Anaerocolumna sp. AGMB13020: one gene and its partner. The protein of the gene in region 2 interacts with the protein of the main gene of each other region in a pairwise test. Links are inferred from orthologs where the notes say so. Each region holds a gene or a part of one and is shown on either strand. Other genes may lie near its edges. The genes, in order: R2R35_RS05880 and R2R35_RS21360.

The links.
Region 1: the proteins of R2R35_RS21360 (region 2) and R2R35_RS05880 interact in binary tests that used the Escherichia coli proteins (3 or more experiments, as listed by UniProt). The link is inferred for Anaerocolumna sp. AGMB13020 from one-to-one orthologs.

What each region holds. Positions count from the first base shown.
Region 1 is NZ_CP136910.1:1,494,040-1,500,929, reverse strand. The notes cover bases 1,551-4,538. They hold R2R35_RS05880 (metal-dependent transcriptional regulator), read right to left. Parts: upstream 3,252-4,538; coding sequence 2,850-3,251; downstream 1,551-2,849. Other genes in these bases: R2R35_RS05870 (helix-turn-helix domain-containing protein), read left to right, coding at 4,324-4,538; R2R35_RS05875 (GNAT family N-acetyltransferase), read left to right, coding at 3,521-4,006; R2R35_RS05885 (glycoside hydrolase family 36 protein), read right to left, coding at 1,551-2,872. Outside these bases: R2R35_RS05895 (sugar O-acetyltransferase), read left to right, coding at 1-153; R2R35_RS05890 (TOBE domain-containing protein), read left to right, coding at 275-487; more of R2R35_RS05885, read right to left, coding at 761-1,550; more of R2R35_RS05870, read left to right, coding at 4,539-5,070; R2R35_RS05865 (ABC transporter ATP-binding protein), read left to right, coding at 5,504-6,890.
Region 2 is NZ_CP136910.1:5,068,279-5,075,052, reverse strand. The notes cover bases 1,106-3,977. They hold R2R35_RS21360 (methionine ABC transporter ATP-binding protein), read right to left. Parts: upstream 3,014-3,977; coding sequence 2,198-3,013; downstream 1,106-2,197. Other genes in these bases: nifJ (pyruvate:ferredoxin (flavodoxin) oxidoreductase), read right to left, coding at 3,477-3,977; R2R35_RS21365 (methionine ABC transporter permease), read right to left, coding at 1,482-2,129; R2R35_RS21370 (MetQ/NlpA family ABC transporter substrate-binding protein), read right to left, coding at 1,106-1,478. Outside these bases: R2R35_RS21375 (methyl-accepting chemotaxis protein), read right to left, coding at 1-301; more of R2R35_RS21370, read right to left, coding at 555-1,105; more of nifJ, read right to left, coding at 3,978-6,774. UniProt on the Escherichia coli protein: Part of the ABC transporter complex MetNIQ involved in methionine import. Responsible for energy coupling to the transport system. It has also been shown to be involved in formyl-L-methionine transport.

The DNA of each region.
Region 1 (6,890 bases), 3.6 Mb from region 2 along the record:
GTTGTAATAGGTGCCGGCAGTATCGTAACCAGGGATATTCCTGACAATGTAATAGCAGTTGGTAGTCCCTGTAAGGTAATTAGGAAAATAACGGAGGCGGATAGAAAGTATTACTTTAAAGATAAAGAGTTTGATGTTGAGGATTATCGATAATATTTATTTGTATAATTGCGTCTTTGTATGATAGTTGAAAAATCTGCTTTGTAATTTGACAAAATATGGTGTATAATGTGGATTAACAAAAGTGACAACCATTATACAGGAGGTAGATTATATGAAGATAAGTGCAAGAAACCAGCTTAAAGGCAAAGTTGTGGCTATTAAAGACGGAGCGGTAAACGGTATTGTTACCCTTGATATCGGTGGTGGAAATGTATTGAGTGCTACGATATCAATGGATGCCATCAAGGAACTTGACTTAAAACCAGGATCGGATGCTTACGCAATCATTAAAGCAACTTCTATTATGGTTGGTGTAGATGATTAAATCAGGATTTTATTATTTAGTAAAAAGTTAATTGTTCTTATAAGGAAAACAAGTTAAGGAAAATTTTTGGACTCATAAAGTATATCTTGAGTCATATAAACCTGATAAACAAAAAAGCAAGTCCCTGAGGTCTTGCTTTTTTTGTTTCGTTCATAAAATAACGGTATCTGGCAGGTGTATTCTTGATTTATCATTATAATGTATAAATTGGTTCGAATAATCATGTACTAACGGATGCATTATGAATTATAGAATACTGAAGTTTCCGTTCAATTACTGAAGTGTAATTTCAAACAGCCTTGCTGTAAAAGTCTTAGGCAGTCTTACAGACAGGCTGTTATTCTCCTGGTTATAACGATAATCGCATTCTTTATAAGACGGGTAAGCACACTTGACCTCAGCTACCTGTCTGCTTATACCAGGCAGAGGGAGAACACAGGTATCCGTTTCGCTGTTTCTTCTCCATACTGCTATATAAAGCTTCTTATCTGCCTGAAGACCTAAACTAACCCAGGTATCCGAAAAGGCTGACAAGCCTAAAGGCCAGAAGGGAAGAGCGGTTCGGATATCTCCACGGATTGTTTTATAATAATCCAAGGCTTCTTTTACCAGAACTTTTCGCTCCTCCGTCAGGTTCACCAGGTGTCCGCTCTGATGAATACGAAGCAGCATTGCATTCACCATATTAAAGACTACCTCTTCTTTATCACCGGCAGTCATTGGATAGGACCAGATAGCAGACTGTTCAGGCGTTAAACCGGAGGGAGAGTTGGCGGCTATGGTAGCATAACGTTTGTAATCATCCTGATCACTGGTGGACTGGATGGAGTGTCTTGACAGCATGGCATAATCTATACGAAGACCGCCGCTGGAGCAGTTCTCAATAATAAGGTCAGGATATTTCTGAAAGATAGCATCCAACCAGGCAAGGTAGGCTCTTTCATGGCCCAAGAGGCCGTCCCCGAAGCTGTCGGCATGAAGTTCTGTGCCAATACCGGGTTCTATATTGTAATCCATTTTGATGTATCCCACACCATAATCCTTGATTAACCGGTCAATTACCTCATCCGCATGGGCTCTGACTTCAGGGTTGCGGAAATCCAGCTGATAACGGGAACGGTCATAGACCCTTTTGCCATGGCGCAGAAAGAACCAGTCATCCGGTACTTTGGCTGCCTTGGGGCAATTGATTCCCATAACTTCCAACTCCAGCCATACACCTGGGATAAGGCCTTTGCTTCTAATATAATCTGTAACTTCTTTCAGACCTCCGGGGAAGCGTTCTCTGGATTCCTGCCATTCACCGACATTATCCCACCAGAACCCTGCCGAATACCAGCCTGCATCTATGCAGAAATATTCACAGCCGGCTTCTGCTGCTGCATCAATTAAAGGGAGTTCTTTCTCGGTGGTGGGATCAGCCCAGAGACAATTCATATAGTCATTGAATATGATTGCTAGGGATTCATTATCTTTATTGGGGCGTCTTATAATTCTGCGGTACTTTGTGAGCTCACCCATGGCAGTATCAAAATTACCGGCATCAACACCTACGGATACCGGCACGGAGAGGAAGGTATCACCAGGGGCAAGCTCCTTGGACCAGTGGGATTGAATTTCAGTAGGGCCGCTTAAGGCAAGGTAGAGGTGAGCATTGTAATCTGAGATTTCCCAATGCCAGGAGCCGTTGTGTTCAATTTGCCAGAAGAGGCTGCTGCCGGTCTCTTCGTTTGCCAGATATCCCATGGGAAGGTATTCTTTTGTGGACCAATTACCGGTATTGGTAATACTGACAGCCTTAGAGGAACGCTGTTCCACATCCGGCTGTGCCTGCGGTAAACCAAGCTCTGAAAGGGTGTAGGATTGCCAAAACATTTCTCTCTGCCAGGCGTTATGAGGAATTTTTAAGGATAACTTATCGTCTCTTTTTAAGATTCCTTCCTTATCGATTCCGTTATAATAGAAGGAGGAGATATATTCAAGGGTTTGGCTTTCTTTGCCCCTGTTAATTACTTCACTGTAGGAACGAATAACGGATACTCCGTCGTAGAATTGTATATGACTTATAACTATAACACCGGTTTCTTCATCAATGACCGTTATCTCAAGCTTCCGTCCCAGGTCATTTCGATAATCTTTATGAGCCTGGTATTTCATACGATATCCGGGAGCCGTTATAATGTATTTGTTACCATGGCGCTCCAGCGGCCTGTTGATACCTGAGAGGTTAATCTCCATTAGATGAAAGGAACCCTCCAGATTTCTTGATTTTATATCGCTTTCCTTAAAAGGGAGGGCGGAGAAGTGAAGCAGTTTGATTTGTCCTTCCTCCGTAATCTCAAGAACCATATGAATCTTATTCTCATATATTTGTATTCTTTCCATCTTTTTCTTTATGTCCTTTCATATATTTTTCCATGGCTATAACAGAATCCCTGCTGATTACATGTTCAATGGAACAAGCATCCTTATCTGCAATTTCCCTATCTATTTTCAGAATATCCACAAAGAATTTCTTGATGATCCGGTGCTTGTCCGAAGTGGATTTGGCTAACTCAAGCCCTTTCTCCGTCAGAAAGATTTCTTTGTATTTTTCATAATTTATTAGTCCTTTTTCAGCCAGTGAGACAATGGCACTGTTGGTACTGGCTTTGGATACGCCGAGTCTCTTCGCAATATCTGATACCCGGGCACCTTCCTTGTCAGAGGATAGTTCATAAATGGCTTCCAGATAATTTTCCATTGTAAACGTCAGTTTGTCCATAAATAACCTCTTTTCTAAATATCAACATAAATGTGATATGAATTCTTCTTTAACAAAAGTCCGAATACAAGGATTTACTGATCCACGGAGCAATTTCTGTTAATTCTTCCATCAGTTTATCAGTTTGATAAATTAAAATCAATGAATATAATATAAAATTTATGATTACAATTATTCTTACTTCTGATATAATGCATAGAGGCATTCGTAATAAAGCCCTATTTATTTACATTTAATGTGTGAAACACAAGAAGAGGAAGTTTGGCTGTATGTTGATTCGTGAAGCAAAACCCAAGGAAATTAAGTACTTGCTGGAGGCGGGCTATAAATTATGGAACAAAGGAAGAACCTTTGAGGAGTACTATAAAGATAACACGAAGGAAGACCGTTATGGGACCAGGTATGTATTAGAGGAGAACGGAGCCCTGGTGAGCTCTCTTATTTTACTCAGACTTGGTCAGAAGTTTCATTGTGATACTTATGGCATTGGATCTGTATTTACGGATAAAGCCCATGCGGGTAAAGGTTATGCAACTATTCTTATCAATTCCTGTATTGGTAAGCTGCACAAAGAGGACTGTATCATATTCCTTTATTCCGAAATAGAACCTGCCTTTTATGAAAGACTGCATTTCAGGGTCTTACCGGACAGACTTCAGAAAAAGCAGGGCTGTTATTGCATGGCATCCTGTTCAGAAGCAGTTTGGGACCAGATTATACAAGCAGAGATTGATAGTATACCGGATTATTTCTGATTTAGAATAGATAAAGCAATGCTTGAGTTCTACCTGGCATCACACTGCTCTGTTAATAATTGACAAGCAGAAGCAATCGTTTTACAATAATTTTATCAGAGTATGTAGCCATCATACAGGAGAAACTGATTTATATTCAAGCTGTTGATCAATCTGAAAAGCTTGGATAGTAGCAGAGACACCTGTATGTTTTTGCGTTCTAAAGCATTCCTTTAGTGGGGAGAACTTGTACTCAATTATTGGTTTATTCACTTTAGCAGTGTTTTGATTATAATGAATTTTGTAGCCGGCAACGCAAAACAATCAGGAGGTAGATTATGTTTAGTACAAGTGAAGTTGGAAAGAAAATAGCGGCATATCGTAAAGAAAGAAATATGACACAGATGGAACTGGCAGATAATCTGGGAGTAAGTTATCAGGCAGTAAGCAATTGGGAAAGAGGCAATTCCATGCCGGATATCGCAAAGCTTCCGGAACTGGTTTCCATATTAGGCTGCAGCATTGATGAATTATTGGGTAACAGGAAAGAAAGTGAACTTTTTAAGAAAGTACTGGAAGGCGATGCGAAGGAATACGTGAAGGAGCAGAAAGTATCGGTAGAAGAGCTTGCCTCCGCAGCACCTGCTCTTAAGCCAAGCCAGACGGAGAGTCTGGTTGAAACCGTTCTGGATGAGAATTCTGACCGTATTTCATTAGAGGATCTGGTTAAGATAGCTCCTTTTGTAAGCGAGGAGTTCCTTATGGAATGGATCAACCGTATTGATATAGTGGAGAATATAAAAGGAGTTACCGCACTGGCTCCTTTCTTAGAGGAAAAATCCCTGGATGTACTGGTGAAAAAGATAACAAAGGTGGGAGAGCTCTCACAAATTAGTTCACTGGCTCCGTTTCTTTCGGAAGAAAGTCTTGATACGCTGGTTGAGAAGGCATTTGAAGAAGGTAAGATTGGTGAATGCACAGGACTATATCCTTTCCTTAGCAGCCAGGCGGCAAAAAAACTGGCTGACCTGTTTATGAAGAATGGCAATATGAAAGAGTTTGTCAAACTCGCACCTTTTTTATAAAACGCGATAACTCGTTGCCTTGGTGTTATTGCGAAAAAGATGGTAGCTCGTATTTTTCCTTTGAACCACTTAGGTTAAAGGACTGCAAAAAGGATGGAAATACTTGCGAACATATTCATCTTAAGAGTAAAGGCGGTGCTCGTACAATTATTATACAGAACAGACCAGACAAAAATCATTTAGAGAAAAAGCATATGAACAAAGAGAATATGAACAAAGAGAATACGAACAAAGAGCATACGAACAAAGAGAATACGAACAAAGAGAATACGAAACAAAGATAATACGAAACAAAGATAATACAGACAAAAAATATATAGACTAAAAATTATAAGAATTAAATTTATAAGAATTAAATTTAGTCTTATTTATAAGGAGCAGTAACAATTTACAGTAATGAAGTAAATTGTCACTGCTCTGGAAAAGAGGAGAGATGAAAGAACTACTGCTGCGACGCAAGGGGAAATTTATTCAATATTTATTTGCCACGTTTATGTTTATCATAGACCACTTCGCCCAGATGGGTATCTTCGTACTGATACTCCATGCCATCGAGAAGGGGAATGCCGGAGATTACTGGAAGGTAATCGTAATTACGGCTTTGTTTATCCTTTATGCACCACTTAATTTCCTGATATCAAGGTTATTGCGTATCCGATATATGAGAGATACCATACTGGATGTCAGAAAACAGGCTTTTGACAAGATCATCAATATGCCTTTTAAGAAATTTTCTTCCAAATCGAAGGAAGTATACATATCCAATCTGATCAATGATATCAATACTTTTGAAAATAAATTCTTTATTAGTCTATTAAATTACCTCATCAATATGGGAATGTTCCTCTTCTCCATATTAATACTGGTATTTCTGGACTACAAACTGGCCATAGCTATGGCAGCTCAGGCAGTGCTGTTAACTGCCCTGGCTGGATTCTTTATAAAGAAGTCCACAACCTTGGAGCAGGAATTGTCAGAGAGCAATGAACAGTTTACTACAGATATGGCAAATACCTTTAACGGGATGGAAATACTGAAATTAAACCACATAGAAGATAAATTCCGTGATAAGAGCATGGAGGCTGTCAGCAGAATGGAGAGAAAGAAGTATGCGGCGGCTGTCTTTACCGACATGCAGAAATATGTTATCCGTATTATTTCCTTTGCGTCAACTGTAGGGGTTATGATATATATGGCACATAGCTTTGTCAATGGATTAACCTTAAGTATGGGAGGGCTGCTGTTCCAGCTTTGTTCTTCCAGCAGTAACTTTCTAATCAATGCGTTCCCGATGAGAAATCAGATGAAAGCCTCCATGACCATATACCATAAGATTGCAGACAGATCAGCGGAAACTCTGGAAGAAGATAAAGGAAGCACAGTATTTCATTTACAGGAGAAGATTTCGCTTAATCATGTAACCTTTCGTTATGGCAACAAAGAGATTCTCAAAGATGCAAGCTTTGTCATAGAGAAAGGAAAGAAATATCTGATTAAGGGAGCAAGTGGAGCAGGAAAATCCACATTAATAAATCTTCTTGCTAAAACCACCGAGGACTATGAAGGTGAAATCCTGGCAGATCATGTGGAATATCATAACCTGAATGAAAAATCTTTTCATGAAAAGGTGGCTTTCGTATACCAGGATGTTTTTCTCTTTGAAGATACGATCAGAAATAACATTACCCTTTACCAGGAGGTATCGGAAGAGAAGGTGAATTTTGCAGTGAAGGTCTGCGGCTTAGAGGGAATCTTTACGGATAAGAAAGCAGGACTTGATGAGATGTTGCTTGAAAACGGAAAGAATTTATCCGGCGGGC
Region 2 (6,774 bases):
TAACCCTTTGCGCTACCTTCTCAGAAGCCTTGGTCCCTACCACACGGTTACCGTTCTTATCGGTTATGGTGGTGGACACCCTGGTGTCCCCTGCAAAAACAGTGTACATATTATCTGTTTTTTCAGAAATTGCATCCAATATTTCCGTATTGTCATTTATAAGGGTTTCGCCTTTATAAAGGTCTTCTCCCTCCCTATGCCAATTGCCTGGGATCTTACTGTCCAGTAGCATCAACCCCAGGGCAGAGTTACCTGACAGTTTATCATAGATTTCTTCAACTATGACATCCTTAACGGTCATACGAAAAAATACACCTACAAAAATTATAAAACTTAGTAATACTGCTGCAGAAGCTATTGATATTTTATATCGTATCTTCATCGTTAATTTGCGCGGACTTACAGCGCTTATCCTTTCAAAGGTTCGTAATAACTATTCTCATTATACCTTTTTGTTTTTGACAAAACAATCCTAAAAATGATAAAACCAGCCGGAATATTCAGGAAATTTACCGGCTGGTTCTACAAATTATTTTTAAAAGCGATATTGAGTTTTAGAATACGGGTACTACAGCACCCTGCCACTTCTCTTCAATGAATTTCCTGGTTTCTTCTGATGTAACTGCTTTGATTAATGCTTTGGTCTTATCAGATTCTTCATTGCCTTCTTTTACAACGATTACGTTTGTATAGGTTTTTGCTGCATCTGAGGAAGCATCCTCAACTAAAAGTGCATCTGCTGCTGCAGAAAGGCCTTCTGTTAAAGCATAGTTACCATTGATAACGGATAAATCAACGTCCTGGAGTACTTTCGCTGTCTGTGCTGCTTCAATTTCATAGAACTGTATGTTCTTAGGATTCTCCGTAATGTCTTTAACGGTTGCTTCCAGTCCAATATTTTCTTTTAACTTGATAAGTCCTGCTTTTTCTAATAACAATAAAGCTCTTGCTTCATTTGTTGTATCATTAGGAACTGCAATCTGTGCTTTATCAGGCAAAGCATCTAATGACTTTGTCTTACCTGGATATAAGCCAAGTGGTTCGAAATGAATATTGGAAACTGCTACTAAATGTGTTCCATTTTTGGAATTGAAATCATCCAGATAAGGCACATGCTGGAAAAAGTTAGCATCCAGGCTTCCGTCTTCTGTGGCTGAATTTGGCTGAATATAATCTGTATACTCTACTACTTTAATAGAATATCCCTGCTCAGCTAAAGCATTCTTAACCGCGTCAGAATTTAAGATAGTGGCATGTGGCTCAACAGTGGCTCCTACAATGATTTCGGTTAACTCTGCCGGTGTAGCTTCTCCTTCTGTAGTGGGTTCTGCTGCTTCCGTTGCTTCTGCCTGTGTAGGTTCTGCTGTAGCATTATCGGAAGAGCCTGAAGTATTATTTTTTGTACCGCAGCCTGCTAAAAGAGCTCCCGCTAATAACAGACTTAAAGCAAATGCAGATAGTTTTTTCACTTTTTTCATAAATCAATTCTCTCCTTTTCCTCTTTTATCAATCTTCTTTGATATTGAATGCCCTATGCTCTGGATTATCTGTACCATAATTACAAGCAGTATTATAGTAACAATCATGACATCAGGCTGATATCTGTAATAGCCATATCTTAAGGCGATATCACCAAGTCCCCTGCCGCCAACGACTCCAGCCATGGCCGTGTAACCAACCAGAGTGATAGTGGCAAGTGATGCTCCCATGATCAGGGAGGGTCTTGCTTCCGGCAGCAGCACTTTATAAATAATCTGTCTGGTATTGGCTCCCATTGCTTTTGCCGCTTCTATAACTCCTCCGTCTACTTCCCTTAAGGAACTTTCAACCATTCTGGCAACAAAAGGTGTCGCTGCTATTATCAATGGAACAGTTGCAGCTTTCGGTCCTATTGTAGTTCCTGCGATCTGTCTTGTAACCGGCATTACAAAAACCAGTAAAATGATGAAGGGAATAGATCTGCCTATATTAATAATAAAACCTAAAAAACCATTTAGAGCCGGAATGGGATAAATACCGCCCCTCCTTGTTACCTCTGTTACTATCCCGATAGGAATCCCCAGTATGTATGCAACTGCAATGGAGGTAAATGTCATAAATAAAGTCTCCAGGACACCTTGCCCTATCATTGTTCCATAATCGGTATATAAGGTTCTTAAAGTATTTCCAAATTGTATGATAAAATCCTGAAATTGCATTATTCTTCCCCTCCCCCTAATAACTGTGCAACAATTTTTGAAGAGGTGTCGCCAAATACTGCCTGGGTATTACCAATTGCTACAATTTCTGACTTATCCAGTACTGCAACCTTGTTACATATCTTTTGTACCACATTCATCTCATGTGTTATCATAACAATCGTTACACCGGTCTCTTCGTTTATTTTCTTCAACAGTTTTAATATGGATTCTGTTGTTCTGCTGTCAAGTGCGGAGGTTGCTTCATCACACAACAGAATAGACGGGCTCGTGGCCAAGGCTCTGGCTATTGCTACTCTCTGTCTCTGTCCGCCGCTTAATTTCGCAGGATACTCGTATTTCTTCTCCTCTAAATCCACCAGCTTTAACAGTTCATCTACTCTGCGTTCTATTTCTTTTTTCTTTTGCGCTCTTTTCTTAAAATATCCAAGCTTCTTATAATCCTTATCGGCCATACCCGGAATCTTAAATTCATGTACACCTGTGATTTCAAGTCCAAAGGCTATATTCCTTGCAACATTTTTCTGCATTAACAGATTAAAGTTCTGAAATATCATTCCGATGTTTTTACGAAGGGAATTTAAGTCTCTTCCTTTTTTTCTTGTAATCTCTACCCCGTCGATTACAATGGTACCCTTTGTCGGCCTCTCTAATAAGTTCAGACAACGGATAAACGTACTTTTTCCTGCCCCGCTCATGCCGATTATACCAAATATATCTCCATCCTCAATATCCAGACTGATATTTTTCAGAACGGTCAGCTTCTTATTCTTCGCTATGGAAAATTCTTTTGTGAGCTGTTTTACCTGAATCATACCTTCACCTTTGTAGTTGAAATTCATTTCATACTTATTTGATATGATTTGTATGAATAATTTATACTACCTTTCTATAGATTTGTCAAGCTCTTTTTTTACTAATTAATCAAATTTTCATCACATGCTTTAATACTGCAAAAAGTTACAACATATGCAGTTATACTATACCATTATGCCTTCTGTCAAGGTTTCTGGTTTATAATTATACATTATTTTAAGCACATCTGATTCCATTTTTACATGTGCATAAGCACAATACAGGCAAATCCAATATTCCGATAAATTCATACTCAAATAAGAAGATAAACAGTAATTTCTTTCGGTTATTTATAAAAACCGATGCTTCAAGCCTGCAGATTTGCAGCTACTGAAACATCGGTTTTTATCCTATTACTAAATTAGCAGTTTTCGTTTCCTGCTTTGTTAAATGTATGAAATCTTAATCTAATTCCTATCATAATTAAATCTTGGTCAATTCTGACATATTCTTGTAGATTTCATAACGTTCCTTGGCCTGTTCCTCTGCTTTCTGGAATAATTCCTCTGCAATCTCGGGATATGCCTTCGCTAAGGAGCTGTAACGAACCTGTCCCATTATAAACTCTCTGAAGCTACCTGTTGGTGCTTTGGAATCCAGGATAAATGGATTCTTGTTATCTTTTTTCAGGTCAGGGTTATAACGGTATAAATGCCAGTAACCTGCTTTAACTGCTTCCTTGATTGTAGCCATACTCTTACCCATACCGACTTTCATACCATGACTGATACAGGGGGAATAAGCAATAATCAGAGAAGGTCCTTTATAACTTTCAGCTTCTCTTACCGCCTTATATAACTGGTTATTGTCGGCATTGATACCTACCTGTGCAACATATACATTTCCGTAAGTCATCATCATTCTGCCAAGATCCTTTTTACCGGATTTCTTACCGGAGGCAGCGAACTTGGCTACTGCTGCTGCAGGTGTGGATTTGGAAGCCTGCCCGCCGGTATTGGAATATACTTCTGTATCAAATACCAGCACATTGATATCTTCACCGGAAGACAGCACCTGGTCAAGACCGCCGTAGCCGATATCATAAGCCCAGCCATCGCCACCAACAATCCAATGAGATCTCTTAACAAGATAATCTTTCTTCTCCAGGATCTCATCAATAAGTTTTTTCTTCTCTTCATCCGGTGTTTTATATTCTGTTAGTGCCTTTACAAGCTTTTCACTGGCAGATTTACTTATTTCTCCATCCTGCTTATAATGAATCCAGTCATTGATAAGCTCTTTCACATTTTCCTCAAGCCCTGTTTCCAGGAGCTCCTTCATAAGTCCTTCCAGCTTGGCACGTATCTGCCTGTTACCAAGGTACATACCAAATCCATATTCTGCATTATCCTCAAAAAGAGAATTTGCCCAGGCAGGACCTTTTCCTTCTCTGTTCGCTGTGTAGGCAGTACTTGGTGCTGAAGCCCCCCAGATAGAGGAACAGCCTGTAGCATTTGCAATCATCATTCTGTCTCCGAAGAGCTGTGTGATCAATTTAATATACGGTGTTTCACCACAGCCTGCACAGGCTCCTGAAAACTCCATCAAAGGCTGCTTAAACTGGCTTTCCTTAAATGTGTTTCCATAAGACAGATTGTTTTTATGACCAACTTCATAGAAGGCATATTTCCAGTTCGGCACCTGGACTTCTGTCTGGGAATCGATGGGTTTCATCACCAGTGCTTTTTCTTTGGCCGGGCAGATATCTGCACAGTTACCGCAGCCAGTACAATCCATTGTGCTGACCTGAATGCGGAACCTATAATTTTCATATCCTTTACCAGTAGCTTTTAAGGCAACATAATGTTCAGGTGCCTTCTGCATTTCCTCCTCTGTCATCAAAAAGGGCCTTATAACCGCATGCGGGCATACATAGGAGCATTGATTACATTGGATGCAATTCTCACTGATCCACTCCGGTACATTAACAGCAATACCGCGTTTTTCAAAAGCAGTGGAACCATTTGGGAAGGTACCGTCTTCTCTTCCTTTAAAAGCACTGACAGGAAGTTCATTTCCTTTTAACTCCTGCATTGGCCGCATTATCTTTTGAACGAATTCCGGTTCATCTACAGCATTTACCGCTTTATCCGAAGCATTCTTCCAGTGTTCCGGTACCTTTACTTCATGAACACCTTTTACACCACGGTCAATAGCTTCGTGGTTCATAGCAACAACCTGCTCACCTTTCTTTCCATAAGAATAGGCGGCAGCTTTCTTTAATTCTTTCGTAAATACATCTTCCGGCAGGATGTCAATGAGCTTAAAGAAGGCTCCCTGCATTATCATGTTAATACGATTTCCAAGTCCGATTTCACCGGCAATGCTTACAGCATCTATGGTATAGAAGCGGATATTTTTCTCAGCCAGGTCTCTCTTAAGCCCTACTGGCAGCATCTCCTCCAGTTCATCATCCTTCCATTTGCAGTTTAATACAAATATTCCACCGGGTTTGATATCGCTTAACATATCATATTTGTTCACATAAGATTGGTTATGACATGCCACATAATCCGCATGGACCACCAGATAGGTAGACTTTATCTTTGTCTTTCCGAATCTTAAGTGAGACATGGTAATACCTCCGGACTTTTTGGAATCGTAATCAAAGTACGCTTGTACGTTATAGTCCGTGGAGTTACCGATTATCATAATTGCCTGCTTGTTTGCACCTACCGTACCATCTGACCCCAGACCCCAGAATTTGCAGGCTTTTCTGTCAGAAGGTTCTGTCGAGAATCTTTTCACTTCCGGAAGAGAGGTATCTGTTACGTCATCGGTAATCCCGATGGTAAAATGATCTTTTGGCGAATTCTGTTTCAGGTTCTCATAAACTGCTGTTATATCTGCCGGGGTCGTATCTTTTGAACCCAGACCAAATCTGCCTCCGATGATTTCCGGCTTGTCCTTTTCGTCTGCCAGGCTTGCACTGATGTCCAGATACAATGGCTCATACAGAGCACCCGGCTCTTTTGTCCTTTCAAGAACTGCAACCTTCTTTGCGGTGGAGGGAAGACAGCTTAGAAAGTGCTTTGCACTGAAGGGGCGGAATAAATGAACCTTTATAAGACCATATTTTTCACCATTTTTATTATGATAATCTATGGTTTCCTCAATTGTTTGGGTTACAGAGCCCATTGCAATTATTACGTATTCTGCATCTGCTGCACCATAGTAATCAAAGAGACCATATTTTCGTCCGGTAAGCTCTCCCATTTTGCCCAGATATTCTTCTACTATGGGTACAATGTTCTCATAATATTGATTAGCGGACTCTCTTCCCTGGAAATAAATATCCGGATTCTGGGCTGTTCCTCTGGTAACCGGATGGTTGGGAGATAAAGCTCTGTCCCTGAAATCCTTTAAGGCCTTATAATCAAGGAGGGAGGCATAGTCCTCATAATCAAGTGCTTCTACCTTCTGTATTTCATGTGAGGTACGAAAACCATCAAAAAAATGTACAAAAGGAAGACGCCCTTTTATCGCAGACAGATGAGCTACAGGTGCCAGATCCATTACTTCCTGAACAGAACCGCTTGCCAGCATCGGGCACCCTGTCTGTCTTACTGCCATAACGTCTTGATGATCACCAAAAATACTGAGCGCATGCGTGGCGATTGCTCTTGCACTTACATGAAAAACCCCCGGTAGTAATTCACCTGCTGCTTTATACATATTTGGTATCATAAGTAACAATCCCTGGGATGCGGTAAAGGTTGTG